DNA from 2 places in the Aminobacter sp. BA135 genome. Region 1 is predicted to be linked to the other one. Evidence: riboswitches for the same ligand, from Rfam matches in the RefSeq annotation. Region 1 holds a riboswitch; the other holds the start of a gene.
What was found. Region 1 has a riboswitch for S-adenosylmethionine ahead of SLT36_RS26965 (O-succinylhomoserine sulfhydrylase). Riboswitches for the same ligand answer to the same signal wherever they lie in the genome.
Positions count from the first base shown of each region.

Region 2: linked by a shared signal. The riboswitch ahead of metA (homoserine O-acetyltransferase MetA) and the one ahead of SLT36_RS26965 (O-succinylhomoserine sulfhydrylase) in region 1 are both predicted to bind S-adenosylmethionine.

Region 1 is NZ_CP139572.1:5,558,807-5,573,646, reverse strand. It holds gene ppk2 (polyphosphate kinase 2) at 210-1,148, opposite strand; gene SLT36_RS27015 (ATP-binding protein) at 1,242-2,519, shown strand; gene SLT36_RS27010 (autorepressor SdpR family transcription factor) at 2,665-2,934, shown strand; gene SLT36_RS27005 (SdpI family protein) at 2,931-3,581, shown strand; gene phoU (phosphate signaling complex protein PhoU) at 3,750-4,475, shown strand; gene SLT36_RS26995 (magnesium and cobalt transport protein CorA) at 4,565-5,578, shown strand; gene SLT36_RS26990 (GcrA family cell cycle regulator) at 5,668-6,186, opposite strand; gene SLT36_RS26985 (aspartate aminotransferase family protein) at 6,541-7,734, shown strand; gene argF (ornithine carbamoyltransferase) at 7,750-8,667, shown strand; gene SLT36_RS26975 (Hsp33 family molecular chaperone) at 8,784-9,776, shown strand; gene apaG (Co2+/Mg2+ efflux protein ApaG) at 9,796-10,188, opposite strand; gene SLT36_RS26965 (O-succinylhomoserine sulfhydrylase) at 10,420-11,613, opposite strand; SAM riboswitch at 11,657-11,734, opposite strand; gene SLT36_RS26960 (2'-deoxycytidine 5'-triphosphate deaminase) at 11,876-12,964, shown strand; gene SLT36_RS26955 (ABC transporter substrate-binding protein) at 13,074-13,856, shown strand; tRNA gene SLT36_RS26950 (tRNA-Gly) at 13,993-14,066, opposite strand; gene SLT36_RS26945 (glycosyltransferase) at 14,160-14,840, opposite strand, start outside.
Region 2 is NZ_CP139572.1:1,606,964-1,621,803, reverse strand. It holds gene ftsE (cell division ATP-binding protein FtsE) at 60-719, shown strand; gene SLT36_RS07985 (cell division protein FtsX) at 712-1,725, shown strand; gene SLT36_RS07980 (YdcF family protein) at 1,809-2,516, shown strand; gene SLT36_RS07975 (lysophospholipid acyltransferase family protein) at 2,621-3,409, shown strand; gene SLT36_RS07970 (demethoxyubiquinone hydroxylase family protein) at 3,406-3,981, opposite strand; gene SLT36_RS07965 (bifunctional transcriptional activator/DNA repair enzyme AdaA) at 4,042-5,097, opposite strand; gene SLT36_RS07960 (gamma-glutamylcyclotransferase) at 5,172-5,690, opposite strand; gene SLT36_RS07955 (DUF2125 domain-containing protein) at 5,747-6,745, shown strand; gene SLT36_RS07950 (prephenate/arogenate dehydrogenase family protein) at 6,798-7,733, opposite strand; gene hisC (histidinol-phosphate transaminase) at 7,737-8,849, opposite strand; SAM riboswitch at 9,003-9,080, shown strand; gene metA (homoserine O-acetyltransferase MetA) at 9,130-10,053, shown strand; gene SLT36_RS07935 (LysR family transcriptional regulator) at 10,096-10,953, opposite strand; gene SLT36_RS07930 (MFS transporter) at 11,106-12,626, shown strand; gene SLT36_RS07925 (ABC transporter ATP-binding protein/permease) at 12,672-14,477, opposite strand; gene SLT36_RS07920 (lipid kinase) at 14,602-14,840, opposite strand, start outside.

The DNA.
Region 1 (14,840 bases):
CATGAGGCTGGTATGGCTCTGCCGGCTTGCGTTGAAACCAAAAGACCGCCGCAGCTTCTGAAGGCTGTGCGCGTTTACACCGGCGTATTGGGCGATGCTGCCATGGGCAGGTGGTGCTTGCTGTTTGAGCTTTGCCGGTGGTCGCCCCATTGGGCGAAGACGCCGCATCGGCGCCGCCGCGCGAGCTCACTCATTTGCCTGACAAACCGCTAGTCCTTCAGGAACTTCATGCCTTCGGCGATGATCTTGCCGTCGGGCCTGCCGACAACGTCGAGATCGCGGCCTTCATAAGGCAATGCCCGCAGGATATGGCGGATGACGGCAATGCGGCCGCGCCGCTTGTCGTTGGCCTGGACGACGATCCATGGCGCGTGCTGGGTGTGGGTCTTTTCGACCATCAGGTTCAGCGCCCTGGTGTAGTCGTCCCATTTGCTGATGCCGGCGATGTCCATTGGCGAGAACTTCCAGCTCTTGAGCAGGCTGTGGCGCCGGTCGTGGAAACGCTTGAGCTGCATTTCCTGGCTGATGTCGAGCCAGAACTTGAAGAAGTGGATGCCCTCGTTGACGATCATCTTCTCGAAGCTCGGCGTTTCGTCGAGGAACTGACGGTGCTGTTCGGGCGTGCAGAAGCCCATGACCGGCTCGACTCCGGCGCGGTTGTACCAGGAGCGGTCGAAGGTGACGAACTCGCCCGAGGTCGGGAAATGCTCGACGTAGCGCTGGAAATACCATTGGCCGCGTTCGGTCTCGGTCGGCTTGGTCAGAGCAACGTCGCGCGCCGTACGCGGGTTGAGGTATTGGCGCACCGCAGCGATGGTGCCGCCCTTGCCGGCGGCGTCACGGCCCTCGAACAGGACGAGCACGCGCTTGCCGACGGCCTGCAACCAGGCCTGCAGCTTGACCAGTTCGATCTGCAGCTGTTCGATCGTCTTTTCGTATTCCTTCTGCGGCAGCTTGTCGTCATAGGGATAGTGGCCCGACGTCAGCGCCTTCTTGTCGATCCAGTCGGGCAGGACGGGGTCGTTGATGTCGAAGCTGCGCTCGTCCTTGCCGATCCTGATCTCGACGGGGCCGGCGACCGGCGCCGGATCGACCTTAACCGCCGCGCTGGCGGCGTTGTCCTTCTTGCTTTCCTTGTCTTTTTTCATGACCTCGGCACCTTTCCAGCTCGGCAAGTCATGCTATTGGGTGGCTTGGGAGCGGTCCAGAGGCTTCTTGCAGGCGGCATCGGAAACGTTCGTATGGCAGAGACCAGCACGCAGACGAAAGCAAGGCGCACGGCGCGGATCGGGGCCGGCCGGCTGTACCAGAACCGCTGGATGCTGGCCGCGGCGATCCTCGCCGTACTCGCGGTCCATTTCTTCGGCGGCGTCTCCGTGCCCTTCACTTTTGGGACGATTGCAGCGCTAATCTTGTTCGCGCTCGTCGCGCCGCGCACGCCGGCAGCCCGCCGGCTGGCCGAGGCCGGCGCCGGCATCGAGCGCTCGCTGCTCGACAGGCTGTCGGGCGAGAAGCTGGCGGCGGCAGTTGCCGATCCGCTCATCATCTTCGACCGCGACGGCACGGTGGTGCATGCCAATGCGGCTGCCGAGACGGCCTTCGGCGCGATCAGGCCCGAACTTCCGCTGCTTTTGAAGTTCCGTGCGCCCGAAATGCAGGCGCTGATCGAGACGGTGCTGGCGGGCGCGGGCAACGGGCAGGCTACCGACTATGTCGAGCGGGTGCCGTTCGAGCGGGTTTATCGCGTCACCGCATCGGCGGTCGGGCGCGGCACCGGGCTGTTCGTGCTGGCGTTCAAGGACCAGAGCGAGGCACGCCGTATCGACCGTATGCGCGCCGACTTCATCGCCAACGCCAGCCATGAACTGCGCACGCCGCTCGCCTCCATCGCCGGCTTCGTCGAGACGCTGCGCGGTCCGGCCCGCAATGACCCCAATGCGCGCGACCAGTTCCTGCAGATCATGCAGAACCAGACCGGCCGCATGGCTCGCCTGATCGACGATCTCTTGTCGCTGTCGCGGCTGGAGATGAAGCCCTATCTCAAGCCTGGCGTCCGCGTCGACCTGCGCCAGACGGTCGAAGCGGTGATCGCCTCGCTCGGCCCTCTGGCCGGAGAGACCGGCGTGGTCGTCGAGCGCGATTTCGGCGATGGTTCGTTCGAGGTTCACGGTGACCGCGACGAGCTGTTCCAGGTGTTCCAGAACCTGCTCGAAAATGCCTGCAAATACGGCCAGTCGGGCGGGCGCGTGCAGGTGACGATGCGGCGCGTCGGGCAGGGCAGCGAAGCCGAGCTTGAGGTCACCGTCCGCGACTTCGGTCCGGGCATTCCGGAAGAGCATATTCCACGCGTCACCGAGCGCTTCTACCGCGTCGATGTCGAGACCAGCCGTGCGCAGAAGGGCACCGGCCTCGGCCTGTCGATCGTCAAGCACATCCTGACGCGGCATGGCGCAAGGCTGTCGATCCGCTCGAAGCTGGGCGAAGGCTCGGCCTTCACAGTGCATTTCCCCATCGCCTGAGCCGCAAGCAAACTTGCCTTGTCGCATGCAGCGTCGACCGCCTGGCATGGGCAGCCGGTCGACGCTCAAGCGTTTCGATAGTTCGTATTGACTCTAATTAGAAAGTTTTCTAAATAACATCGCAGACACAATCAACGGCGGCCAGATGGGCATCAATGCGGTTTTTGAGGCGCTTTCACACCCGGTCCGGCGGCGGATCCTGGCGCTGCTCAAGAACGGGCCGCTCAGTGCCGGCGAATTGGCAGGGCATTTCGATCTGACCAAACCGACGCTGTCGGTGCATTTCAACAAGCTCAAGGAGGCCGAGCTGGTCGCTGTCGAACGGCGCGGCACGAGCCTGATCTATCACCTCAACACGTCGATCCTCGAGGAGGCCCTAACAGGGCTCCTCAGCCTGAAGGACCCGGAACCATGAAGCAGGCCCTGTTTTCACGCATCAATCTGGCGCTTGCGGCAGCCCTCGCTGCCGTCACGCTTGCCGGTTACCTGCTGGTGCCGGCGGGCACGATGTTGCCGATCCATTGGGGGCCGAGCGGCGAGGCAGATGCATTCTGGCCGCGCGACACGGCATTGCTGCTGACGCCCGTGGGGGTTGTCATGCTGTCGGTGCTGCTGGCCTTCATCGGAAACCGGGCGGGACCGGAGCAGATGGCGTCGAGCAAACATGCCTTTGCGACCGTCATACCCCTCATGACCGGGCTGCTGCTGGCGATCCAGGGCTCGATCGTGCTGATCGGCCTCGGCTACCCCGACCAGATGGTGCGCGTCATCACGCTGTCGCTTGGCGTCATGCTGATCCTTGTGGGCAACGTCATGCCCAAAACCCAGCCCAATGCCATCGCCGGCGTGCGCTTGCCGTGGATCATGAATGATCCCGTGCTCTGGCGCGCGACGCAGCGGCTGACCGGCACGCTGTTCGTTGCCGGCGGCATCGTGCTGGTGGTTTGCGCGCTGCTGGTGCAGCATCCGACCTGGCTGATCGCCGCACTGCTGGCGGCGTTCCTGGTGCCGCTGCTCGTGGGTGGCATCTACAGTTACCGGTTGGCCAATCACACGCGATGATTGCGCCGAAGCCGGCAAAGCGATCTTTCCGATCTGCAGACCTGGCAGATTTCGTCGCGCCGGCGCTAAATCCTTCCCCGGTTTCTTTTTTCCGTCATGCGGCTAGCGTAAAGCGCTAGATTCAGGATCACGATTCCCCAACGGGAACCGACGAAAGAAAATTCGGCCATGCAGTCACAACACATTGTCAGTGCCTACGACGACGAGCTGAAATTCCTGGCGCGGAAGATCGCCGCGATGGGCGGCCAGGCTGAGCGTATGGTCGATCAGGCGATTGCCGCTCTGGTCAATGCCGACCCGGCACTTGGCCAGAGGGTGATCCAGGACGACATCGTGCTCGACGAGGCCCAGCGCGAGATCGACGACAAGGCGATCCTGATCATCGCCAGGCGCCAGCCGATGGCAACCGACCTGCGCGAGATCGTCGGCGCGATCCGCATTTCCGCCGATCTCGAACGCGTTGGCGACCTTGGCAAGAACATCGCCAAGCGTGTGCTGGCGGTGGCCGAGGGCCGGCAACCCAACAGCCTGTTCCGCGGCCTGGAGGCGTTGGCGGAACTCGCGCTGACCCAGCTCAAGGAAGTGCTCGACGTCTACGCCTCGCGTTCGGTCGAGCGTATCGGCTTCGTGCGCGACCGCGACGAGCAGATCGACGCCATGTACACCTCGCTGTTCCGCGAGCTTTTGACCTACATGATGGAAGATCCGCGCAACATCACCCCGTGCACGCACCTGCTGTTCGTCGCCAAGAACATCGAGCGCATCGGCGACCACGCCACCAACATTGCCGAGACGATCTATTACATCGTCACCGGAGAGCAGATGCCGCCCGAGCGTCCCAAGGAAGACAAGAGCCATCGCGTGACACTGGAAGGCGAGGGAAAGTCCGGCTGAGCCACGATGGACGCAGGCTCTTCTGCGCCGGGTGGTGAAGGTCTAGAATAGTCTCCGATCGGCGGGGCTGATCCCCGCAGGGGTGCAGCATGACCGAACTGGCCAGGAAGTTCGACAAGGACCCCGAGCTGGAAGGCGGTGTCGTCGCCTCCAGCGTCTATTTCGGCGGCCGTCGCATTGCCGACATCCCGATCGAAGAAGCCGGCCTCTGGGCGGCCAAGGAAGGCCACGTCGTCTGGATTGGCCTGCTTGAGCCGGACCGCGAGCTGCTGCTCAGGGTGCAGCGCCAGTTCAATCTGCACGACCTTGCCATCGAGGACGCCGAGCATCCGCACCAGCGTCCCAAGATCGAGCAATATGGTGATGCCTTGTTCATCGTCGCACGCACAGCGCAGTTGGTGCAGGGCCGGGTGAATTTCGGCGAGACACACATGTTCGTCGGCAAGGGCTACATCGTCAGCGTCCGCCACGGCGTCTCGACCTCCTATGCCGCTGTCCGCCAGCATTGGGAAAGCTGCCCGAGCGCGCTGGCAAAAGGCGAGGACTTCATTCTCTACGCGATCCTCGATTTCATCGTCGACAACTATATGCCGGTGCTCGAGCAGATCGAGGAAGAGGTCGACCTCATCGAGGATGGCGTTCTGGCGCGGCCGATGACGTCGAAGGACATCGAGCGGCTCTACATGCTGCGGCGTGACCTGTTGCGCCTGCGCAATGCCGCCGGCCCACTGGTCGAGGTCTGTCGCCGCCTGACCAGCGCCGACCTGCCGCAGTTGCGACCGGCGATGCATCCGCTGTTTCGCGACGTCACCGACCATATCCGCACCGTGCTGGAAAAGGTCGACAATCTGCGCGAGGTGCTGGCCTTCGCCTTCGAGGCGAGCCTGCTTGTCGGCCAAAGCCAGGAAACGGCGATCGCCAAGAAGCTCGCTTCCTGGGCGGCCATCCTGGCCGTGCCGACGGCGCTTGCCGGCATCTACGGCATGAATTTCGCCGAGATGCCCGAGCTGCATTTCGAGTACGGCTATCCCACCGTGCTGGTCACGATCGCGACGATCTGCTCGATCCTGTACTGGCGCTTCAGGAAGAACGGGTGGCTGTGAGAGCAGCAAATGGTGAGTAGCGGATAAGAAAAGGCCCCGGAACGCTTGGCGATCCGAGGCCTTTCTCAATTGTACTGTTTGCTATTCGCTCAGCGCGAGCGGCGGCGCTCCGAGGCCGGCTGGAAGGCGATCTTCGAGTGGTAGCCGCAATAGGGCCCACTCTCACCGGCTTCGTTGCCGCAGAAACTGAAGTCTTCGCTCAGCGGATCGCCGTTCGGCCACTTGCACGTGCGCTCGCTGAGCTGAACCAGCTGCAGGCGGCGCGAGATCGGCACGACGACATTCTCGACCGGGCGGATGTACTGGCGGGCAACCGGCTCGACCTCGAACTGCGCCTGCAGCGCGGTTGCGCCGATGCTGGCGGTCACGGTGCGCGTCGCCGTGACTGTGCGCTGCACAGTCTTGGTCGCGGTCGTTGCCTGCGTCGTCTTCTTCTGACGCGCCGGGGCAGCCGTCGCGCGGCCGCGGCTCGACAATTTCAGGCGGTGAACCTTGCCGATGACGGCATTGCGGCTGACGCCGCCCAATTGCGCCGCGATCTGGCTCGCGCTCAGACCTTCCGACCACAATTTCCTGAGTAGTTCGACCCGCTCGTCAGTCCAATTCATGAGACAGTGCTCCTGATTTAACGCGCAGTACTCGGAATCCTTTTCCGTCCGGGCAAAGCCGGTTGGACACCACATCTATTCGGTGATTATGTCCGCCGCACGAAATCTAGTTATTTCTCAATTACAATTACCGATGCGCTGACTCCGTGACAAGAGTCCGAGAGGGCAGCACGATTCGGTTTTTACGGTTTTCCCCAACTTGCCGAGATAACGTGGCTACGCGGCAACGGGTGGCGTGGAATGCGCTGGCATAAGCGACGTTTTCGTTGACTTCATGGCAGAAAAACCTGATATAGCCGCAGGCCGCCGCTCTGAGGCGGCTTTTTGATTTTCCGGGCTTCGGAGAGACATATAATGAGCGGTTCGGCGCTTTTCGAGACGTTTGCTCGTGCACCTCTGGCTTTCGAGCGAGGTGAGGGTTCCTGGCTGATCACCGAAACCGGCGAGCGATATCTCGATTTTGCTGGTGGCATCGCGGTGAATTCGTTGGGCCACAGCCATCCGCATCTCGTCCAGGCACTGACCGAGCAGGCTGCCAAGCTCTGGCACGTCTCCAACCTGTACCAGATCCCCGGCCAGAGCCGGCTTGGAGAACGCCTGGCCGAAAACTCCTTCGCCGACCGTGTCTTCTTCACCAATTCGGGTGCGGAAGCGCTGGAGTGCGCGATCAAGACTGCGCGCCGCTACCAGTATGTGAAGGGGCATCCCGAGCGTTACCGCGTCATCACCTTCGAAGGCGCCTTCCATGGCCGCACCCTGGCGACAATTGCCGCCGGCGGCCAGGCCAAATATCTTGAGGGCTTCGGTCCGAAGGTCGAAGGCTTCGACCAGGTCGCTTTTGACGACATCGATGCGGCGGAGAAGCTGATCGGACCGGAGACCGCGGCGATCATGCTCGAGCCGGTGCAGGGCGAGGGCGGCATCCGTCCGTTCCCGACCGCATCCCTGAAGCGCCTGCGCCAGCTTTGCGACAAGCACGGCCTGCTCTTGATTTTCGACGAAGTCCAGTGCGGCATCGGCCGGACCGGCAAGCTGTTTGCCCATGAATGGGCCGGCGTCAATCCGGACCTGATGGCGATCGCCAAGGGCATCGGCGGCGGTTTCCCGATGGGTGCCTGCCTGGCCACCGAAGAGGCAGCAAGCGCGATGACTGCCGGCGTGCATGGCACCACCTTTGGCGGCAATCCGCTTGCCATGGCCGTCGGCAATGCCGTGCTCGACGTCGTGCTCGAGGAAGGCTTCCTCGATGAGGTCAGCCGCAAGGCACTGCTGATCAAGCAGGGCCTCGCCGCCGTCGCCGACGAGTTCCCCGACGTGATCGAGGGTATCCGTGGTTCCGGCCTGATGCTCGGTCTCAAATGCACCATGCCCAACACCAAGGTGAACATGGCGCTGCGTGATCACAAGCTGCTTGCGGTGCCCGCAGGTGATAATGTCATCCGCCTGCTGCCGCCGCTGACGACCAGCGACGCGGACATCCAAGAGGCGCTCGCGCGGGTTCGCGCCGGAGCTGCCAGCCTTTCCAAGGCCGCCGCCAGCGGCGGCTGAACCCAAGGAAGTTTCATGACCAGCGGGATTCGCCATTTCACCGACCTCTCGGCACTTTCCGGGAGCGACCTTCGCGGGATTCTCGACGACGCAGCCAAGCGCAAGGCGCGCCTGAAAGCCGGCGAGCGATCGAAGCCGCTGGAGGGCAAGGTGCTGGCGATGATCTTCGACAAGCCGTCGACCCGCACGCGCATCTCGTTCGATGTCGGCATGCGCCAGCTTGGCGGCCAAACCATCATGCTGACCGGCACCGAGATGCAGCTCGGCCGCTCGGAATCGATCGCCGACACCGCCAAGGTGCTGTCGCGCTATGTCGACGCGATCATGATCCGCACCACGGCGCATGACCGACTGCTCGAGCTGACCGAGAATGCGACCGTTCCCGTCATCAACGGCCTGACCGACGACACCCATCCGTGCCAGCTGATGGCCGATATCCTTACCTTCGAGGAGCATCGCGGCCCGGTGCGCGGCAAGACCTTTGCCTGGACCGGTGACGGCAACAACGTGCTGCACTCGTTGCTCGAGGCTTCGGCGCGCTTCAGCTTCAACGTCAACATCGCCGTGCCCGAAGGCAGCGAGCCGGAGCAGAAGTACATCGACTGGGCCCGCGCCAATGGCGGCAAGGTCATGATCACGCGCTCACCCGAAGACGCGGTTCGCGGTGTCGACACCATCGTCACCGACTGCTGGGTGTCGATGGGCCAGGAGCATCGCGCCCGCGGCCATAACGTGTTCCTGCCTTATCAGGTCAATTCCGACCTGATGAAGCATGCCAAGCCCGACGCCCTGTTCATGCACTGCCTGCCGGCGCATCGCGGTGAGGAAGTGACCGACGAGGTCATCGACGGCCCGAACTCGGTGGTCTTCGACGAGGCGGAAAACCGGCTGCACGCGCAGAAGGCCGTGCTCGCCTGGTGCCTGGGCGCTTGAATGCGTGATCCCGCGACCCTATCTGGGGCGGGATCATTCAATTATCATCAAAGCCATGTTCTGCGACCGTCGGCGGACCGACCGGGCGCGGAACTCTATAGATGGGATAAGTTCCAGTGACTGACACCGAACGCAAGCTCGGCGAATTCGGGTTCGCCGGCGACGACCATGTCGTTCCATTCCAGGTCGAGCCGCTCGACGTGCGTGGCCGCACCGTCCAGCTCGGCCCGCTGCTCGACCAGATTCTCGGACGGCACGACTATCCCGAGCCGGTGGCCAGGCTCCTGGCTGAGGCCTGTGTGGTCACGGTGCTGCTCGGCACGTCGCTGAAATTCGAAGGCAAGTTCATCTTCCAGACCCGCACTGACGGGCCGGTCGACATGCTGGTCGCCGACTTCACCACGCCGCATTCGCTGCGCGCCTATGCACGCTTCGACGCCGACCGCGTCGATGCGGCGATAGAGGCCGGCATGACCGCGCCCGAGGATCTGCTCGGGAGCGGCGTGTTGGCGCTGACCATCGATCAGGGCGAGCATACCCAACGCTACCAGGGCATCGTCGAGCTCAATGGCATCACGCTGGAAGAGGCGGCGCGCGCCTATTTCCGCCAGTCGGAACAGATACCCACCGAGGTCAAGCTGTCGGTGGCAAAGCTCGTGCTGCCGGCCGAAGGCGGTCCGCGCGAGCATTGGCGTGCCGGCGGCCTGTTGGCGCAGTTCCTGCCCGACTCGCCCGAGCGCCGGCGCGTGGCCGACATCCATGGCGGCGACGGCGACGAGCGCGACATCGCAGTCCACCCGGACGACAACTCCTGGCAGGAGCTTCTGGCGCTGGTCGGAACCATCGAGCCGACCGAACTGATCGACCCGACGGTCGGCACCGAAAGGCTGCTCTACCGCCTGTTCCACGAGCATGGCGTGGTCGTCTATGACGGCGTTCGCGTCGTTGACGAATGCTCGTGTTCGGGCCAGAAGATCAAGGGCATCCTGCAGGGCTTCACGGCCGAGGAAATCACTGACAGCGTCGAAGACGGCGTCATCCGCGTCGCCTGCGAGTTCTGCTCCAAGTCCTACGAATTCGACCCGGCAGAATTCGCACCGGTACAGTGAAATCGGGCGCAATGATGCGTCAGTTCAGCCTGTGGCGAGCATCGGGCAAGTCGAGCGAGAAGGCCGGGATGGCGATGTCGAACATCTCGCCCGCCTCGTTGCGCATGGTGTAGCGCCCGACCATGATGCCTGACGGCGTCGAGAGCGGGCAGCCGGACGCATATTGATAGCTGTCGCCGGGATTGAGCTCGGGCTGGTCGCCGACCACGCCCGGGCCGCGCACTTCTTCGACCTTGCCGCTCGCATCGGTGATGTGCCAGTAGCGCGACAGCAACTGGACGAATTCGTCGGAATTGTTCTCGATGGTAACGCGGTAACCCCAGACGTAGCGGTTTTCCGATGGCTCCGACTGGTCCACCAGATAGAAGGGCTCGACCTCGACCGCGATGTTGCGGGTGATTGCGCGATACATATGCTGCGCTCCTTGGCCTGCACATTCATAGAGTCCGCCGCACGAGGCGGCGGGTCAACTGCTCTTAGACAAAATCACGCCGATTGTGATGACTGTGTGGTCGATTTCACCTCGCCGACGCATCGGCGGCACCCGCTGTCTATGATGTCTACGGAACGAAGCCACCGTAAGACGGGATCGACAGAGACGGATGGCGTCCGGCTTGCGGAGCGCCATCCCCTTTTGGTGCGTTTAGCGCGCCGCCTTCAGCGCGTCGCCGATGTCGTTGAGCAGGTCGTCGGCGTCTTCGAGGCCGACCGACAGACGCAGCGTGCCGTCGTCGATGCCGAGCTCAGCACGGGCCTCGTCGGTGAGGTTCTTGTGCGTCGTCGTCGCCGGATGGGTGATCAGGCTCTTGGCGTCGCCGAGATTGTTCGAGATCAGCACGATCCGCAGCGCGTTCTCGAAGGCGAAAGCGGCTTTCTTGCCGCCCTTGACGTCGAAGCAGATCAGCGTTGAGCCGCCCGACATCTGGCGCTTGACGATGTCGGCCTGCGGGTGGTCGGCGCGGCCCGGATAGATCAGGCGCGACACTTCAGGCTGCTCGGCGAGGAAGTCGGCGATCTTTCCGGCGGTCTCGGTCTGCTGGCGCACGCGCAGCGGCAGTGTCTCCAAGCCCTTGAGCAGCGTCCAGGCGTTGAACGGCGACAGGCTCGGGCCGGTGTGGCGGAAGTAGTCGTGCAGGTTCTCGTCGATCCACTTCTTGTCCGACAGGATGACGCCGCCGAGGCAGCGGCCCTGGCCGTCGATGTGCTTGGTGGCAGAATAGACGACGACATGGGCGCCGAGCTCGAGCGGCTTCTGCTGCATCGGCGTGGCGAAGACATTGTCGACGACGAGGCGTGCGCCGATCGAATTGGCAAGGGTCGCGACCGCCGCGATGTCGACGACTTCGAGCGTCGGGTTGGTCGGGCTTTCCAGGAAGAACAGCTTGGTGTTGGGTTGGACCGCCTTTTCCCAGTTCTCGATCAGCGTGCCGTCGACCAGCGTCGCCTCGATGCCATACTTAGGCGCCAGCGTCTCGACGACCCAGCGGCACGAGCCGAACAGGGCACGGGCAGCAACGATGTGGTCGCCGGCCTTCAGGCCGCACAGGATGGCGGCGGTGACGGCCGCCATGCCGGAGGCGGTGGCACGTGCGTCCTCCGCGCCTTCGAGCGCACACATGCGCTTTTCGAACATGTCGACGGTGGGATTGGCGTAGCGCGAATAGATGAAGCCGGGGGTCTCGCCCTTGAAGCGGGCCTCGGCGCTTTCGGCGCTTTCATAGACATAGCCCTGGGTCAGGAAGATCGATTCCGAGGTCTCGCCGAAGCCGGAGCGAAGGCTGCCGCCATGGACGAGGGTGGTCTGGGGTTTCCAGTTACGCTGCTTTTCGGAGCTCATAGCCAAATCCAAATACAAAAAAACCGGCCGCGATAAGTCGCAACCGGTCCACAACGCGGCCCTTTAGCGACTTGTTTAACGTGGCTGCAAGCCGACCGGCCAAATCACCACGGGATAAATGTCCTTTAGACCCGCAGCCTGCTTGCGTCAATTGCGAGGACGACTAAACGTCTTGGGCCACGCACATGAGCCCGGAAACGGTCGGGATCCAGCGGCCCCGGCTCGCTTTTTGGGCTGGTGGCGCTGTAGAGGAGTGAGGCAATTGCGGCAGTCGGGCATTCTTCCAGACCAGGACATCGCGGCGTTGTTTGCGTCGGGCGCGCTCAAGGCATCGCCGCTCGATGCCGACCAGATCCAGCCGGCGAGCCTCGACCTGCGCCTTGGCGCCATCGCATATCGCGTGCGCGCATCCTTCCTGCCTGGCCCCAATTCGCTGGTGTCGGCCAAGCTCGACCGGCTCAAGCTGCATGAGATCGACCTGAGCAATGGCGCGGTGCTGGAGACGGGCTGCGTCTACATCGTGCCGCTGCTGGAGAGTCTTGCTTTGCCTGCCGAAATATCGGCCTCGGCCAACCCGAAGAGCTCGACCGGCCGCCTCGACATCTTCACCCGTGTCATGACCGACCGTGGCCAGGAGTTCGACAAGATTCCCGCCGGCTACACCGGCCCGCTCTATCTCGAGGTCAGCCCGCGCACCTTCCCGATCGTCGTTCGCAAGGGCTCGCGACTGTCCCAGATCCGCTTCCGCAAGGGAAACGCGCTGTTGTCGGAAACTGAGCTCAACGCGCTGCATCTGTCCGACCGGCTGGTGGCGATCGATCCGCCAAACATTTCAGGGGGCGGCATCGCGCTGTCGATCGACCTCGCCGGTGCGCCCGGCAGCATCGTCGGTTATCGTGGCAAGCACCATACCGGCCTCGTCGACGTCGACAAGCGCGCCGCCCAGAAGGTCGTCGACTTCTGGGAGCCGATCTACAATCACGGCGCCGAGGAATTGGTGCTCGACCCGGACGAGTTCTACATCCTGGTGTCGCGCGAGGCGGTGCATGTGCCGCCGCTCTATGCCGCAGAGATGACGCCCTTCGACCCGCTGGTCGGCGAATTCCGCGTCCATTATGCCGGCTTCTTCGATCCAGGCTTCGGCCATTCCAGCGCCGGCGGCACCGGCAGCCGTGCCGTGCTCGAAGTGCGTAGCCATGAGGTGCCCTTCATCCTGGAACACGGTCAGGTCGTCGGCCGCCTCGTCTACGAGCACATGCTGGCGCGCCCGAAGGCGCTCTATGGCACCGACCTCGGCTCCAACTACCAGGCCCAGGGCCTGAAGCTTTCCAAGCATTTCCGCATGGACTGACCTAAGGTCAGGGCGTGCCAACCTTAGTCTGCTTGTCCATTTCAAGCTGCTGTGCTTGGCTGCGGGCAGGGACGCTCAACATAAGGGCGCCCGGCAAATGGAGAGGACCATGCAGATTTCGTGGAAGTTCGCTTGCGCTGCTTCGCTTGCAGCGCTGTTGTCTGCGGCGGGCGGTGCCTGGGCGCAGGACGCAACAAAGCTCAAGATCGCTACCGAGGGGGCCTATCCGCCCTTCAACAATCTGAGCGCCGACGGCAAGCTGGTCGGCTTCGATGTCGACATCGCCAACGCGCTGTGCGCCCAGATGAAGGTCGAATGCGAGATCGTCGCCCAGGATTGGGACGGCATCATTCCGGCGTTGCAGGGCAAGAAGTTCGACGCCATCGTCGCCTCTATGACCATCACCGAGGAACGCAAGAAGCAGGTCGCCTTCACCAACAAGTACTACACGACGCCGTTGGCGCTCATCGCGCTCAAGACTTCCGAACTCACTTCGCCGGAGCCCGACGCGCTGAAGGGCAAGTCGGTCGGCGCCCAGGCGTCGACGACGCAGAGCATCTATGCCGAGGACCACTATGCCAAGGCCGGCGCCGACGTGAAGCTCTATCCGACGCAGGACGAGGCCGTGGCCGACCTGACCAATGGCCGCCTCGACGCCGTCGTCGCCGACAAGTTCGTGCTCGTCGATTGGATGAAGACCACCGGTCAGGATTGCTGCAAGATGATCGGCGATCTAAAGGGCACCGAATCCGAGACCGGCATCGCCGTCCGCCTCGAGGACACCGCCTTGCGCGACAAGCTTAACGCTGCCATCGACGCCATCTACAAGGACGGCACCTACGCCAAGATCAACGCGAAGTATTTTGATTTCGATATTTATGGCGCGGATTGATCGCTAATACCTGAACACCGAAGGCCGGGCGCTTGCGTCCGGCCTTTTCGTATCCGGAGCAGGCGTCGCAAGACACATGTGAAAGCACCCGTTTCGGGTGGGTTGCGGGCAGGACGAAAGATCTTGCTGTAAAAATTGGAGCGGGTAGCGGGAATCGAACCCGCGCGTTCAGCTTGGGAAGCTGACAGGCTACCATTACATCATACCCGCGCGGGCACTTGGTTAGCATTCGCCTTGCGGGCAGGCAATCGGGAAACGTGTTGTACCAGTACCGACGCAATTCGGCTGCGTCGTCGGGCGACGTTATTTGCGCTTCCGCAGGATCGACAGCGCTTTGCGCAGCTCGGAGAGGGCAATCTCGCCATAGGCGCGCTGCTTGAGCCTGCCGCCGTGCCCGGCGCGCAGGATTTTGCGCGCCTGGCTGCCGGAAAAGCGGGCAAGGATTTCACGGCAAAAGACACGCGAGCGAAACTCGGCCGCCAGTGTTGGTGCATTTGCCAGGAAAACCGCGAACACCTTGCGGTCGCCGTAGAACCTGCGCAGTCGCTTGGGTGTTTCGCGGGTGATGAGATCCAGCACCGACCAGTAGCCGCCGTCGAGCATCCAGGCATATCTGCCTGCATTGGCCAGGAGAAAATCGATATCGGTCAGCGTCGCTTCCTCGGCGAGCCGGTAGTATTCCGGCGTCCCGGACCGAAGCCAGGGCGAGCTTTCATGGTTCGAGAAGGCGTTTTCCCCATGCAGCCTGTAGCCTGACAGAACGACATCGATAAGTGCGCTGCCGCCAAAGCCATGGCACATGAAGTTGAAGTAGCCATCCGCCGCCCGCATGTATCTGGCTTCGCCGCCGCGCCGGACCAGCCGCAGGTGCGATGCCCGGTACATGTTTGCCGTACCGGGACTCCATTGCCAGCCGCTCGCCCACCTCGGCACGAGAACGGTCCGCGCCGACAGTTGCTGGAAGTGCTGCTGTGAGACGGTCGG
Region 2 (14,840 bases), 1.8 Mb from region 1:
CGCAAGTTCCCAGGGTTTCGTAAGTTCCCAATGTTTCGCAAGTTCAAGGTCTGCAGCACGTGATCCGCTTCGAGAATGTCGGCCTCAGATACGGGATGGGACCGGAGATCCTGCGTGACATCTCCTTCCACATCCCCGAGCGCTCGTTCCAGTTCCTGAGCGGGCCGTCGGGCGCGGGCAAGACCACCCTGCTGCGGCTGCTGTTTTTGTCGCTCAAGCCGACGCGTGGCCTGATCAGCGTCTTCGGCAAGGACCGTTCGCGCATCTCGCGCACCGAGCTGCCGCTGATGCGCCGGCGTATTGGCGTGGTGTTCCAGGATTTCCGCCTGCTCGACCACATGACCACCTACGAGAATGTGGCGTTGCCGCTGCGCGTGCGCGGGCGCGAAGAGGCAAGCTACCGCACCGACGTCACCGAACTGCTCAAATGGGTCGGCCTCGGCGAGCGCATGCATGTGCTCCCGCCGGTGCTTTCGGGCGGCGAAAAGCAGCGCGCCGCGATCGCCCGCGCGCTGATCGAGCAGCCCGAGATCCTGCTGGCCGACGAGCCGACCGGCAATGTCGATCCGCCACTGGCGCGGCGCCTGCTCAGGCTGTTCATCGAGCTCAACCGGCTTGGCACCGCGGTGGTGATCGCAACCCACGATCTCGGCCTGATGGACCAGGTCGATGCTCGGCGCATGATTCTCGCCGGCGGAAGGCTCGACATCTATGACTGAGGCCCAAGCCGACAGCAGCACACACGACGAGGAATTCGAGGACGAATTCGAGGATGCGCCGCTCCAGCAGCCGGCGCCAAGGCTGCAGCGCAAGACCGCCCCCATCGTGCCGTCACAGAACATCGCCGGCCGCGCGCTGGTGCTGGTCATCGCCATCATGACCTTTTTATCGTGCCTGACGCTGGGTGCGGTCACACTGGTGCGCGACACGGCCTCGGTGTGGGAAAACCAGATCGCCCGCGAGGCGACGATCCAGATCAAGCCCGCCGAAGGGCTGGACATGGAGGCGGCACTGGAGACGGCCGCACGCATCGCCGGCGAATTCGCCGGCGTCAGCGGCACCAAGATCGTCGATCGCGCCGCTACCGCGCGGCTGCTCGAACCGTGGCTCGGCTCGGGATTGAACATCGACGAGTTGCCGGTGCCGCGGCTGGTGATCGTCACCATCGACCAGAGCAGCCCGCCCGATTTCGGCGCGATGCGCCAGGCGATCAGCCCCAAGGTGCCAACCGCCACGCTTGACGATCACCGCACCTGGGTCGACCGGCTGGTGGCGATGGCGCGCACGACGGTCACCATCGGCACCGGCGTGCTGGTGCTGATGCTGGCAGCGACTGTGCTGTCTGTGGTGTTTGCGACGCGCGGCGCCATGGCCGGCAACGGCCACATCATCGAGGTGCTGCATTTCGTCGGCGCCGAGGCCAATTTCATCGCCAGCGAGTTCCGCCGTCACTTCCTGCTCACCGGCATGAAGGGTGCGGCCGCCGGTGGCGTTGCCGCTGTGGTGGTCTTCATCATCTTTTCGTGGTGGTCGTCGCTCAATCTCGCGACGCCGGAAGCCGACCAGGCAACCGCCCTGTTCGGCAACTTCGCCATCGGCCTGAACGGTTATCTCGGCGTTGCCGTGATCGTTACTGTCATTGGAGCATTGACTGCCGCGACATCACATTTCACCGTCGTCAGCTATCTCGGCGACATCGACGTGCAGCATCCGGAAAGGATGTGATCACCGATGATGTCACTTTGTTGCAGAATGTGCTTAGATAGGCGCTGCAAAAGCCGCAATCCCTGCTTAACCATGGCTTCGTGATGGGTCAGAACGCGCTCGCCGCATCGGGGACGGTTTCCGGATCGAAAATCTACCCGGCCGGGCTCAAGCCGCGCCGGAGAAGTATTTTTTTGCGCCGCATTTTGTTCATCCTCGTCGCAGCAGCCTTCATCTTCACCGGTGGCTTCGCGCTGTTCGCAACCCATGTCAGTCGACTGACCACGCCGGCCAACCCTGCCAAGGCCGACGCCATCATCGTTTTGACCGGCGGCCAGTCGCGGCTGGATGCGGCACTTGACCTGCTCAAGGCCGGCAAAGGCGAACGCCTGCTGATCAGCGGCGTCCATCCCTCGGCAACGCGCCGGCAACTGCAGCTGGCGACGCGCAGCGACAAGTCGCTGTTCAACCGTGTCGACATCGACCGCGCCGCGCTCGACACCATCGGTAATGCCGAGGAAAGCGCCAAATGGGTCGAAAGCCACGACTATGCCCGTGTCATCCTCGTCACCAACAACTACCACATGCCGCGCAGCATGCTGGAAATGGGCCGGCTTTTGCGCAAGGCCAGCCTGGAGCCCTACCCGGTCGTCAACTCCAAGCTTGGCGAAGGCCGCTGGCTGACCAAGCCCGAAGCGTTCCGCGTGCTGTTCACCGAATACAACAAGTACCTGCTGGCGCTCGCGCGCGGCATCGTGCCGGTCAAGCCGACCTCGGACGGCATGGTCGTGGTGCAGGCCGCCGCCGAATAGGCACTCTGCCACGCAAAAGCTCATTCCAAAGCAAGCGGCGTTTTCCTTTTTGGACGGCTTGGTGTAACCAACGGCGAAATCCCGTCCTCAGGCGCCCCTCACCAATGCTCCATATCCGCTCGCTGGCATTCAACTTCGTCTTCTATGTCAGCCTGATCGCCCAGATGATCTTCTGGACGCCCTACTATTTCCTGTCGCCACGCCACCGCGCCTGGCTGGTGCCCAAATTCTGGGCGCGTTCGAGCCTGTGGCTGCAGGAAAAGATCGCTGGCACGAAGAGCGAGGTCATGGGGCTCGAGAACCTGCCTGCGGGTTCGTTCATCCTGGCGCCCAAGCACCAGTCGTTCTGGGACGCCATCGCCTTTTTCCCCTACCTGCGCGACCCGCTCTACATCCTCAAGCGCGAGCTGATGTGGATCCCGTTCTTCGGCTGGTACATCGCCAAGATGAAGATGATCCCGGTCAACCGTGGCAAGCGCTCGGCAGCCCTGAAGGCCGTTGTCGTGGCAACCCGCCGGGAAATGCAGAACGACCGCCAACTGATCATCTATCCCGAGGGCACCCGCCGCGCGCCCGGCGACGAGCCGGCCTACAAGTGGGGCATCGCCGAGCTTTACGCGGCGCTCAACATGCCCGTGGTGCCGGTCGCCCATGTCGCGGGCCTGTATTGGCCGCGGCGCAAGTTCCTGCGTTACCCCGGCACCATCAAGGCGCGTTTCCTGAAGCCGATACCGGCGGGCCTGTCGCGCGAGGAATTCATGCAGCGCCTGATCTCGGAAACCGAGGCCGCCTGCGACGAATTCCTGATCGAAGCCGCAACCTCGAAAAACCCGCCGCCGATGCCGCCGACGGCGGTGAAGCGGCTCAGGGAATTGGGCGTCGAGGTCGGCTAGCTACCGGCCGCCAGCTCGCGCTTCATCCAGCTCGTATCGCCCCAGGTCGACAGCCAGATCATCATGGCTGTCGCCGCCGAGATCGCCCCATAGGCCAGCCTGTAAGGCACGCCCTTGGCGGACCTGCGCTGGCGCGCGACCTCAAGATGCTCGAGTTCCTCCTGCTGGATGTCGAGGATGGCGGCATGCAGGCGCTCGTCCCGACGCTCCAGGAAACGAAGCTGTTCTTCGAGATGGCGATGCACGGTGGCCTCCACCGCTTCCGTGCAGAGCCAGACCATCTGCGGTCCAAGCACCGATGTAACCAACCCCAGCACATAGCCGCCAAGCGACCAGAACTTCATGACACGGCACGGCCGCGTGTCGCGTGTCGGCATGGCGTCGCGAAAGATCCTGGCGTGAAGGATCTCGTCGGCGCGCATTTTCTCCAGCTCCGGCTGGATCACCGGGAAGAACCGCCGGGCAACAGCGATTTGCGCGCCATAAATGTTGATCGCGGCGCGTTCGCCAGCGTGATTGACCTTGAGGATACGCTGGATCGTGATCTTGTCCGCGCTTGCAGGCAGCAGCATCGATGTCCCCCGACTACGATGCTCCCTTGATATCACTGATCCTTGATATGTGACACGAGGCTAGCCAGCGGCCATCCGTCGCTCGTGTTCGAGCAGCCAGCGCTTGCGCCAGAGGCCACCGCCATAGCCCGTCAGGTCGCCGCTGGCGCCGACCACCCTGTGGCACGGGATGACGATGGCGATCGGGTTGGCGCCGTTGGCGCGGCCGACCGCACGTATGGCTGCGGGGTTGCCGATCTCGCCGGCGAGGCCGGAATAAGTCACCGAGACGCCCGCAGCAATGCGGCGCAAGCCGTCCCACACCTGACGTTCAAAGGACGTGCCTTGCGGTGCCAGCCGAGTTGCGAACTCTGCAGACGTGCCAGCGAAATAGGCGGAGAGTTCCGCCTCGATCTGATCGATCGGTGCGGCCCTGCCGAAGGCAATGGCCGAGCCGGTGACCGCCTGCAGCTTGCGCACCTCTGTCGCCAGCGCCTTTCGCTCGAGGAATTCGAGGATGTGCAGGGCATGCTGGTCCGCAATCGCGATCATCGGGCCGATGGGCGTCTCGATCCAGTCGGCCTTGAGCATGGTCTTGCCGCGCAGCTTGGCCGGCGCCTCGCCGAGCAGCCGGGTGACAGCCGCGCGAAAGCCGCTGCCGGAATCGAACCCCGCTTCGACCTGAGTATCGAGCACGCTGTCGCCCGAGCTCAGCCGCTCCGCCGCCTGCCCGAGCCGGCGCAGCCGCGCCATTTCGAGGAAGCTCATGCCGAAACGACGCTTGAAGGCGCGGCGCACGGTCGAGGCATCGAGGCCCATGGCAACGATGTCGGCCTCCAGCCAACGTCGCTCCGGCTCGCGTTCGAGCGCCTCGACCAGCGTTGCGACCAATGGCTCCGCTTCGCCCGAGCCCATCATCGGCCGGCAGCGCAAGCAGGGCCTGAAGCCGGCATGCAGGCATTCGGCGGTGGTGTCGAAGAACTGCACGTTCTCGCGCTTGGGCTTGCGCGCGGAGCAGGTCAGCCGACAGAAGATGCCGGTCGTCCTGACCCCGACATAGGCAAAACCGTCATAGCCTGCGTCGCGGGCGATCAGGGCATCGTAGAGCGTATCGTCGTCGGGGCGTTGGAACAGCATGGTTGATCTTTAGCGCGATTGCGCGCGACGCGCCGCCGAAAATCGGGCGTTGATTTTACCTCCTGACACCAGGTCTATTCGCCGACGAGCCGCGCCACTTCTTCGAGCCAGTGGTCACGAATGCCGAGTGCCTTGAGATGCTCGACGGTGCTGAACACATACTCCTCGTTGCGGCCCGATTGGCCGACGGCCCCGGTGACGATGCCGGCCGCATGCGCCGCGTCGAGATTGCCGGCGTACTGGTGATGCTTGCGGTCGGCGATGTAGCAGACCGCAGCCACCTTTTCGCTCCCGTCGAGCTGGATCGTCAGCTGGCGTTCGAGATAAACGCTGGTGACGAGCTCGCGGTTCCTGAGATAGGCCAGCACCTCGTCGCGCAGGTCGCCGGGCACGCGGAAGGCGAGGCCGACACAGGAGCCGCCACGGTCGAGGCCGAGCACCAGGCCCGGCCGCTGCTCGGTGCCACGATGGACCCAGGAGCGGATGCAGAGCGAACGACGAAACCCCATCAACCGGGCACGGCGCGTCTCGACATGCGCGAAACCTGGCCGCCACATCAGCGAACCGTAGCCAAAAACCCAAAAATCGCCCATATCGCCAGCCTGTTGGTGATCGCGGTGAACAGAACCGCGTTAGCGAGAGCCCAAGCATGCCGTCAAGTCAGGAACCAAGAGCAAACTACAGCCGCCGCTTCATGTGGCTCGGGCTTTTCATCGTGCTGCTGTTCGGCGGCTACAGCGCCGGATGGTTCTGGTTCGCCGGCAAGGCCGAAAGCGAGGTGCGCAAGGCGATCGCCGGCGTCAACCGCGATGGTGTGTCGCTCGAATGCGCCAACCCCGCGATCAAGGGCTTCCCGTTCCGCATCGGCCTGTTCTGCGACCGGCTGGACTACGAGGATGCGGGGCGCAGGATTTCGGCCAGCGCCGGCAGTTTCCGCACCGCCGCCCAGGTCTATCAGCCGATGCACTCGGTGCTGGAGATCGACGGCCCGCTCAGGATCACCGCGCCCGACCTGCCTCAGTTGCAATTCAACTGGGATTTGCTGCATGCCAGCGCACGTATCGCCAAGCCGTTGCCCGAACGTATCTCGGTCGAAACGCTCAAGCTTTCTGGCCAGGCGGCGTTCATCGACGGGGTCGCCAAGCCGCTGTTCACCGCCGAGCAGACGCAGACGCATCTGCGCCCGAACGGCGCCAACATCGATCTTGCCGGCACCTTCACCGGTCTGCAGATCGATCCGCAGGCGATCGGCGGCCGCACGCTGCCCAAGCTCGACGGCAGCGCCGACACCTCGCTCAACAATGGCGTTGCCCTTGTGGAAAGCAGGCAGCCGGCGCTGCGCGGCCAGTCGGGCAGCATTCGCTCGCTGACGCTGACGTCGGGCGGTACGACCGGCGTCGCACTCAGTGGCCCATGGTCGGTCGGCGACGATGGGCTGATCGATGCAGATCTCAAGGTGACGATCCAGAACCCGCGCGAGCTGTCGCGCATCCTGTCTCAGGTCATTCCGGAGCAGGCCAAGCAGTTCGAGACCGCCTTCACCGGCCTCGCTTTGCTCGGCGACGCGCCGACCCTGCCGCTCAAGATCGTCAAGGGCAAGGCGACTTTGGGGTTCATTCCGCTGGGGATGGTGCCGGCGGTCGATTAGGGGAGTAAGGCAGTAGGGGAGTAGGGGGACGATCCCCTATTCCCCTATTCCCCTAACCCTTCGCCGGATGTTCGATGGCCTCGCGGCCGAAGTTCGGCACGTCGACTTCCTGGCCGGCATCGATGATCGAGCGGCGGATGGCGCGGGTGCGGGTGAACATCTCGAACAGCTTGTCGCCGTCGCCCCAGCGGATAGCCCGCTGCAACGACGCCAGGTCTTCCGAGAAGCGCGCCAGCATTTCCAGGATCGCGTCCTTGTTGTGCAGGCAGACGTCGCGCCACATCGTCGGGTCGGAAGCCGCCAGACGGGTGAAGTCGCGGAAACCGGAAGCCGAATATTTGATCACTTCCGACTTGGTCACCGACTCCAGGTCGTCGGCTGTGCCGACGATGTTGTAGGCGATGATGTGCGGCAGGTGCGAGACGATGGCGAGCGTCATGTCGTGATGTTCGGGATCCATCGTATCGATGTTGGAGCCGCAGCGGCGCCAGAACTCCGACAGCTTCTCCAGCGCCACCGGATCGGTATCAGGCAGCGGCGTGAAGATACACCAGCGGTTCTCGAACAGCTCGGCGAAACCGGCATCGGGGCCCGACTTCTCGGTACCGGCCAAGGGGTGGCCAGGGATGAAGTGCACGCCCGCTGGCACATGCGGGGCCATCTGCGCGATGACGGAGGCCTTGGTGGAGCCGACATCGGTGAGGATGGCGCCCGGCTTCAGCGCTGAAGCGATGTCGACAGCCACCGCTTCCGAAGAGCCGACCGGCACCGAGGCGATGACGAGGTCGGCATCCTTGACGGCTGCCTTGGCGTCGGTCGAGTAGCTGTCGCCGAGGCCGAGCTCCTCGGCGCGGGCGAGCGTGGGTGCACTGCGGGTGGTGATCGCAATGTGACGGGCGAGCCCTTCACGGCGGATGACGCGTGCCAGCGACGAGCCGATCAGGCCGATGCCGACGAGGGCGATCTTTTCAAAGAGAGGATCTGACATGGTTTAACTTTTCAGGAATTCGGTGAGTGCGGCGACGACGCCGCGATTGGCTTCTTCTGTGCCGATGGTCATGCGCAGCGCGTTGGGGAAACCGTAGCCGGTGACCCTGCGCAGGATATAGCCGCGCGCCGTAAGATAATCGTCGGCGGCTGCGGCCGAGTGCTTGCCGTCATCGGGGAAGTGCACCAGCAGAAAGTTGCCGACAGAAGGCGTGACGCGCAGGCCAAGCTTTTCGAACTCGGCGACCAGCCATTCCGCCCATTTGGCATTGTGGGCAATGGTGCGCTCGACATGGCCACGGTCTTCCATCGCCGCCACGCCGGCTTCGATCGCCGCCGCATTGACGTTGAAGGGACCGCGCATGCGCTCGAGCACGTCGATGACGTGCGCCGGCGCATAGATCCACCCGATGCGCATGCCGCCGAGGCCGTGGATCTTGGAGAAGGTGCGCGTCATCACGACGTTCTCGTTGGCCGCGACCAGTTCGACACCCGACTCATAGTCGTTGCGGCGGACATATTCGGCATAGGCAGCGTCGAGGACGAGCAGCACGTTCCTGGGCAGTGCCGCGTGCAGGCGGCGCACCTCCTCGAACGGCAGGTAGGTGCCGGTCGGGTTGTTGGGGTTGGCGAGGAAAACGATCCTGGTCTTCGGCGTCAGCGCGGCGATGATGTTGTCAACGCTGGCCTTCTCGGCATCCTCCTTGGCAACGACCGGCGTGGCACCGGCTGCCTGGGTGTAGATCTTGTAAACCATGAAGCCGTGCTCGGTGTAGATGGCCTCGTCGCCCGGCGAGAGATAGCTCTGGGACAACAGGCCCAGCACTTCGTCGGAGCCATTGGTGCACAGGATGTTGGCAGGGTTCAGCCCATGGGTCGTAGCGATCGCCTGCCTCAGGCGTGACGCCGACCCGTCGGGATAATACTCCATCTTATGCGATAGCCTTTGGACGGCCTCGATCGCATGGGGCGAGGCGCCGAGCGGATTTTCGTTCGACGACAGCTTATGGAGCTTGGCGACGCCTGCCGGAGCGGAGCTCTTGCCGGGGACATAGGCTGCGATGTCCATGATGCCGGCGCGGGGTTCGGGGCGAATCTGCTCGGGTGCCTTGGTCATTTCGAAATATCCTGGATTGGCGCCTCCGGCCGGAGGCCGCAGCGGAAATACCGCCCGGTGCACGCAATGTCGAGGAAAACCGGCGGAACCAGGCGGTCTGGCCGGACGAATGGGTCGCGGTTGACGCAATCCCCGCCCGGGCGTAATAGCAGGGCATAGACCCGTGGTGATTTGGCCGGTCGGCTTGCAGCCACGTTAAACAAGTCGCTAAAGGGCCGTTTGCGATCCGTAAACCGGCTTTGCGACAGCAATGCCGGTTTTGTTTTTTGGAGTTCGCACAGTGCCGATCAAGATCCCGGATCAACTCCCCGCCCGCCAAGTGCTGGAAAAAGAGGGCGTGTCCATCATGGATGAGCAGACAGCTCTCCGCCAGGACATCCGTCCGCTGCAGATCGGCCTGCTCAACCTGATGCCCAACAAGGTCAGGACCGAAACGCAGATCGCGCGCCTGATCGGCGCCAGCCCGCTGCAGGTCGAACTGACGCTGGTGCGCATCGGCACCCACAAGGCCAAGAACACCTCAGAAGATCACCTCATCGCCTTCTATCAGACCTGGGAAGAGGTCAAGGATCGCAAGTTCGACGGCTTCATCATCACCGGTGCGCCGGTGGAACTGCTGCCTTTCGAGGACGTGACCTACTGGGACGAACTCAAGCAGATCATGGACTGGACGACGACCAACGTGCACTCGCCGTTCTTCATCTGCTGGGGCGCGATGGCGGCCGCCTGGCATTTTCACCGCGTTCCCAAGCACACGCTGGAGCACAAGGCGTTCGGCGTCTACCGCCACAACAACAACGCGCCTGCCTCGCCCTATCTCGCCGGCTTCTCCGACGATTTCGCCATACCGGTGTCGCGCTGGACCGAGGTCCGTGCCTCGGACATCCCCGAAGGCTCCGGCCTGGAGCTTTTGATGGAATCGGAAGAGACCGGCCCCAGCCTGCTGGCCGAAGAAGCCGGCAACCGGCTCTACATGTTCAACCACATCGAATACGACTCGACCTCGCTCAAGGAAGAGTATGACCGCGACGTCACGGCCGGCGTGACCATCGCCGTGCCGCACGAATACTATCCCGACGACGACCCGCAGCGCCGGCCGCTGAACCGCTGGCGCTCGCACGCCCATCTTTTGTTCGGCAACTGGATCAACCGCGTCTACCAGACCACCGAGTACGATCTGGAAAACATCGGCAAGGGTCGCTAGCACCACAAGACCGCGTCCGGAACCAGGGCGCGGTCCTTTGCCCTACCCCGCCTTTGCCCGGTGCTCGTGGAAGGCGCAGGCGAGGATACGCAGGGCTTCGCGCGAGCGGCGGTCGGTGAGCGACGAGTGCAGCACGATCTCGCTTGCGGGCACATCAGGCAGACCGAACTTGCGGCTGACTTCGACGGTTCCGGGCGGCGCGAGACGGCTGGGAAAGACCGCCGTCGCCAGCCCGGCCGACACTGCCGCCGTCACCAACGACGAGCCGCCGCCGACGAACACCTCGACCCAGGGAATGCCGGCATCGTCGAGCGTGCGTATCGCCAGATCGCGCACGCCGCACAGCCGCGACAGCGTCGCCAGCCGGATCGGCTCGCCAAGACGATGATCGAACTCAGGCGTCGCATACCAGCCGAAATGCTCCGGTCCCAGCACCTCGCCGTCGCGGCGGTCGTCCTCGCGCCGAACGATCGCGGCATCGAGCTCGCCACGGTCGAAGGCATCGAGCAACAGCGTCGAATTGTCGACCTGCACCTCGATGGTCAGCGCCGGATCGTGCTGGCTGAGGCGGGCGAGCAGCGTCGTCACCTCCGGCCCGGCGACGTGGCCGGCGATACCCAGCGTGAAGCGCCGGGCAGAACACGTCAGGCCGGCAACCGCATTGTCATGCGCAGCGAGGAAGGTTCGTGCCGATTCGATGAACAGCGCACCGTCGGCCGACAGCCTGACGCGGCGCGGAGTACGTTCGATCAGCTTGCGGCCGACACGCTCCTCCAGCCGCTTGAGCTTGACGCTGACCGCCGCCTGGGTCGAGCCCATGGCGTCGGCTGCACGGGTGAAACTCTGCAGGTCCGCCACCATGACGAAGTTGCGCACGGCCTCGGCGTCGAGCCACAGCATCTCATCTATCCAAATTTGTTATCACTGATATAGGATTGCATAGCATTTATGCATGCTCAAGCTTGGCATATCTCGGATGTTTCCAGATAACCAGCGGCGACCGGACTTCCTCCCCCGACGCCGCCAGCCGGAGACATGGGATGAAGCTTACGATGAGAGACAGTCTGGCGCTGGGGGCGATCTGCCTGTCGGCGCTGATGTTTGGTCTTGAGATATCGAGCGTGCCGGTGATCCTGCCGACGCTCGAACATGTGCTGCATGCCGACTTCAAGGACATGCAGTGGATCATGAACGCCTACACCATCGCCTGTACGACGGTACTGATGGCAACAGGAACGCTGGCCGACCGCTACGGCCGCCGGCTCGTTTTTGCGATTACGGTTGCCGCTTTCGGCGTGACCTCCTTGATGTGCGGCCTCGCCCCCACCACCACAGTGCTGATCGCCAGCCGCTTCCTGCAGGGCATGGCCGGCGGCGCCATGTTCATCTGCTCGATCGCCATCCTCTCGCACCAGTTCCAGGACGCCAAGGCACGCGGCAACGCCTTTGCCGTCTGGGGCGTCATATCAGGCATCGGCCTTGGCTTCGGCCCCATCATCGGCGGCGTGATCGTCGCCCTGTCGACCTGGCAGTGGGTCTTCCTCGTGCACGCTCCACTGGCATTGCTGTGCCTGGTGCTGACCTTCGGCAGCGTCAAGGAATCGCGTGACCCGCAGGCGACGAGGCTGGACCTTCCCGGCATCGTCATCCTGAGCGCTGCTGTCTTCGGCCTGACCTACTACATCACCCAAGGCGCTGATCTCGGCTTCCTCAGCCCGACGGCTCTGGCTATCGCCGCGGCGACGCTGATCGGCCTGATCGCCTTCGTTGCGGTCGAGCGGAGGCATTCGCACCCGATGTTCGACTTCTCGGTGTTCCGGATCCGCGACTTCTCCGGCGCCATCGTCGGCTGCGTCGGCATGAACTTCAGCTATTGGCCGTTCATGGTCTACCTGCCGATCTATTTCACCGCAGGCCTCGGCTATGACAGCACCGAAACGGGGCTCGCCGCGCTCGCCTATACGGTGCCGTTCTTGGTGATGTCGCCGGTGGCGCAGTATCTGCTCTTGCGCACCAGCCCACGCACCGTCATTCCGCTCGGCCTGTTCACCATCGGCCTCGGCTTCATCGCCATGTGGCTGGGCAGCCCTGTCGAAGGGGCGAGCGGCCTGACGGTGCTGCCCGGGGCGCTGATTGCCGGCATCGGCCTCGGTCTGACGACGACGCCGGCCACCAACATGACCACGGGTTCGGTGCCGGCCAGCCGCGCCGGCATGGCCTCGGGCATCGATGCCAGCGCCAGGCTGATCGCTCTTGCCGTCAACATCGCGGTCATGGGCTTCGTTCTCGTCGAGGGCATCCTTGCAGGACTTAGGGGGGCGCTGCCCGAGGGCGCCGATGCCGGCCAGCTCCGCTCGCTGGCGGAGCGCATCGCCGCCGGTGGCGCAACCGACGGCGCGCAAGGCGCCCTCGACGTGCCGGCCGACGCGGTCCATGCCGCACTGGTCAACGGATTCCACTGGGTGATGCTCTATGGCGGCCTCGGCGTATGGGTGCTGGCGGCGCTCAGCTTCGTGCTGTTCGGTGCCGGCAAGTCGTCGGCCGAGCCTTGCCCGCAAACGCGCGCGATCTGAGCGCACCGCTGCAGGCCTGCACCGGCGGGCCTGCAGCCCGGCCGATCAAGCCGGAGCCTTGGCCTTTGCCACATCCTTGATGCGGATCGGCTTGAGCACCGGCCCACGCTTGTCCTTGGCAAGGTGGACTGTCCGGTCGAACAGGCCGCCATTGTGTCGTTGCGGGCCAAAATAGACGACGCCGGTGCCGGCGAGCTCGCCCTCGAACATGTCTTTGACCCGGCGATGCGCTGCTGCGTCGAGCGTCTCGAAGGCCTCGTCGACAATCACCCAGTCGGGTTTGTGCAAACGCAGTCGCGCGAAGGCGACGAGCCGCAATTCGTCGCTGGTGAGTTCGTCGTTCCATGGCGCGACACGGTCGAGCGAGGTTGCCAGCCGCTCCAGCCCGACGGCGGCAAGCGCTTCGGCAAAATCCTTGTCGTCGAGGACTGTGCCGCTGGACGGATAGGCAAGCACCTCGCGCAGCGTGCCCGGCGGCAGGTAGGAAGCGCGCGGCAGGAAGGCGACCTGCTTGTCCTTGGGCAGTTCGATGCGGCCCTTGCCCCATGGCCACAGCCCGGCGAGCGCGCGGAACAGCAGCGTCTTGCCGGCACCTGCCTCGCCCGTGACCTGCAGGCGCTCGCCCGGCCTGACCCGGAGATGCGGCTCCGAAAGCCGGATGCAGCCGCTCGGCGAGACCAGTTGGAGATCGTCGAACGCCAGGCTGCCGTCGTGGCTTTCGGCGACGTCGATGCGCTCCTCCTTGTCGTGCAGCCCGTCGGCTGAGACCAGCACGCGGCGGATCACGCCGACGCGCATCAGCGTGGCGCGCCAGTCGGCGATGGCGCCGACATTGTTGATGAACCAGCGCAGCGAGGCGTGGACCTGGTTGAAGGCGCTGACAGCCATCATCAGCCCGCCGAAGCTGATGTCGCCAGCGAAATAGACCGGTGCAGCGACCAGGATCGGCGCGACCACGGTAAACCAGCCATAACCGTCGGTGACCCAGCCGAGATTGATCTGGGTGGCGAAGATGCGGCGCAGCGAATTGAGCACGCCGGCAAGATCGAGCTCCAGCCGGCGCTTTTCGTCGGCCTCGCCGCGCGCCAGCGAGATGGCGTCGATGTTCTGGTTGATGCGGACCATCGAGAAACGAAGCTCGGCTTCGCGCGAATAGCGATCGGCGTTCTGGGCAATCAGCCGCCGGCCGACCAGCCAGCTCAGCAGCGATGCGGAGCCGGCATAGACGATCGCCGCCCAGACCATGTAGCCCGGGATGCTGAACGAGCGCTCGCCAACGTGGAAGACGAAGCCGGATGACAGGCTCCACAACACTCCGACGAAGGACACCAGCAGGATCGAGGCCTGCAGCAGGCCGATGGCGAGGTCTGTTGTAAGGTCGGCAAGGTGCCCGGCATCTTGCTGCATGCGCTGGTCGGGATTGACACCGACGGCACCCGCATTGGCGAGGCGGAAGGCGCGGCCCGGCCGCAGCCATTCGGTGATGAGGTCGAGCGTCAGTCCCTCGCGCAGCTTGAGCCGGATCATCTGGTTCAGCCATTGCTGGCCGACATTCAGCACCAGGAGGCAGCCGGCGATCGCCGCAAAGATCGTCAACTGGTGCAGGAAGGCGTCGAGGTCGCGGTTCTCCAGCGCGTCGTAGAACGGCTTGTTCCAGCGGTTGAGCACGATCTGCCCGGCCGACGTGGCGAGGATGACGGTCAGGATCGACAGGCCGAGCCAGACGAGCGTCCGGCGCACCGCTGAACCGGCAAGCGCTTGCCGCGCCATCTTCAGATGATCGAAGAACCCGGCGTCGACATCCTCAGCCAGAGGCTCACGATTGGTCTGGGTGAACGATTGGCCTGACATGCACATCCTCCGGCTGGCCGCTTCGTGCGAATCGGCGCGGGCAGAGTGTGCCATTCAACTGCGACGGCGTATCAGCGAGTCGGCTGAACAGACCGTGATTGAAAACGCAGTCTTTGGCCGGGGCTCAGCCCTTCGGCACGAACACGTTGACCGATTTGGGCCGGATGCGGAAATGCGCCGGCGTCCAGGTGACCAGCTCGCCGTCGGTGTTGACCGGTCGCGGCTGCTTGGTGCGGATCGTCACCTCCGTGGTCTTGAAGGCGCGGACGTCGTCCCACTGGCCTTGCGTGCCCTTGCGCAGGCTGGGCAACAGCCTGAGCAGCCGCCACCAATGGTCGACCTCGAGACTGTAGAGATCGAGCC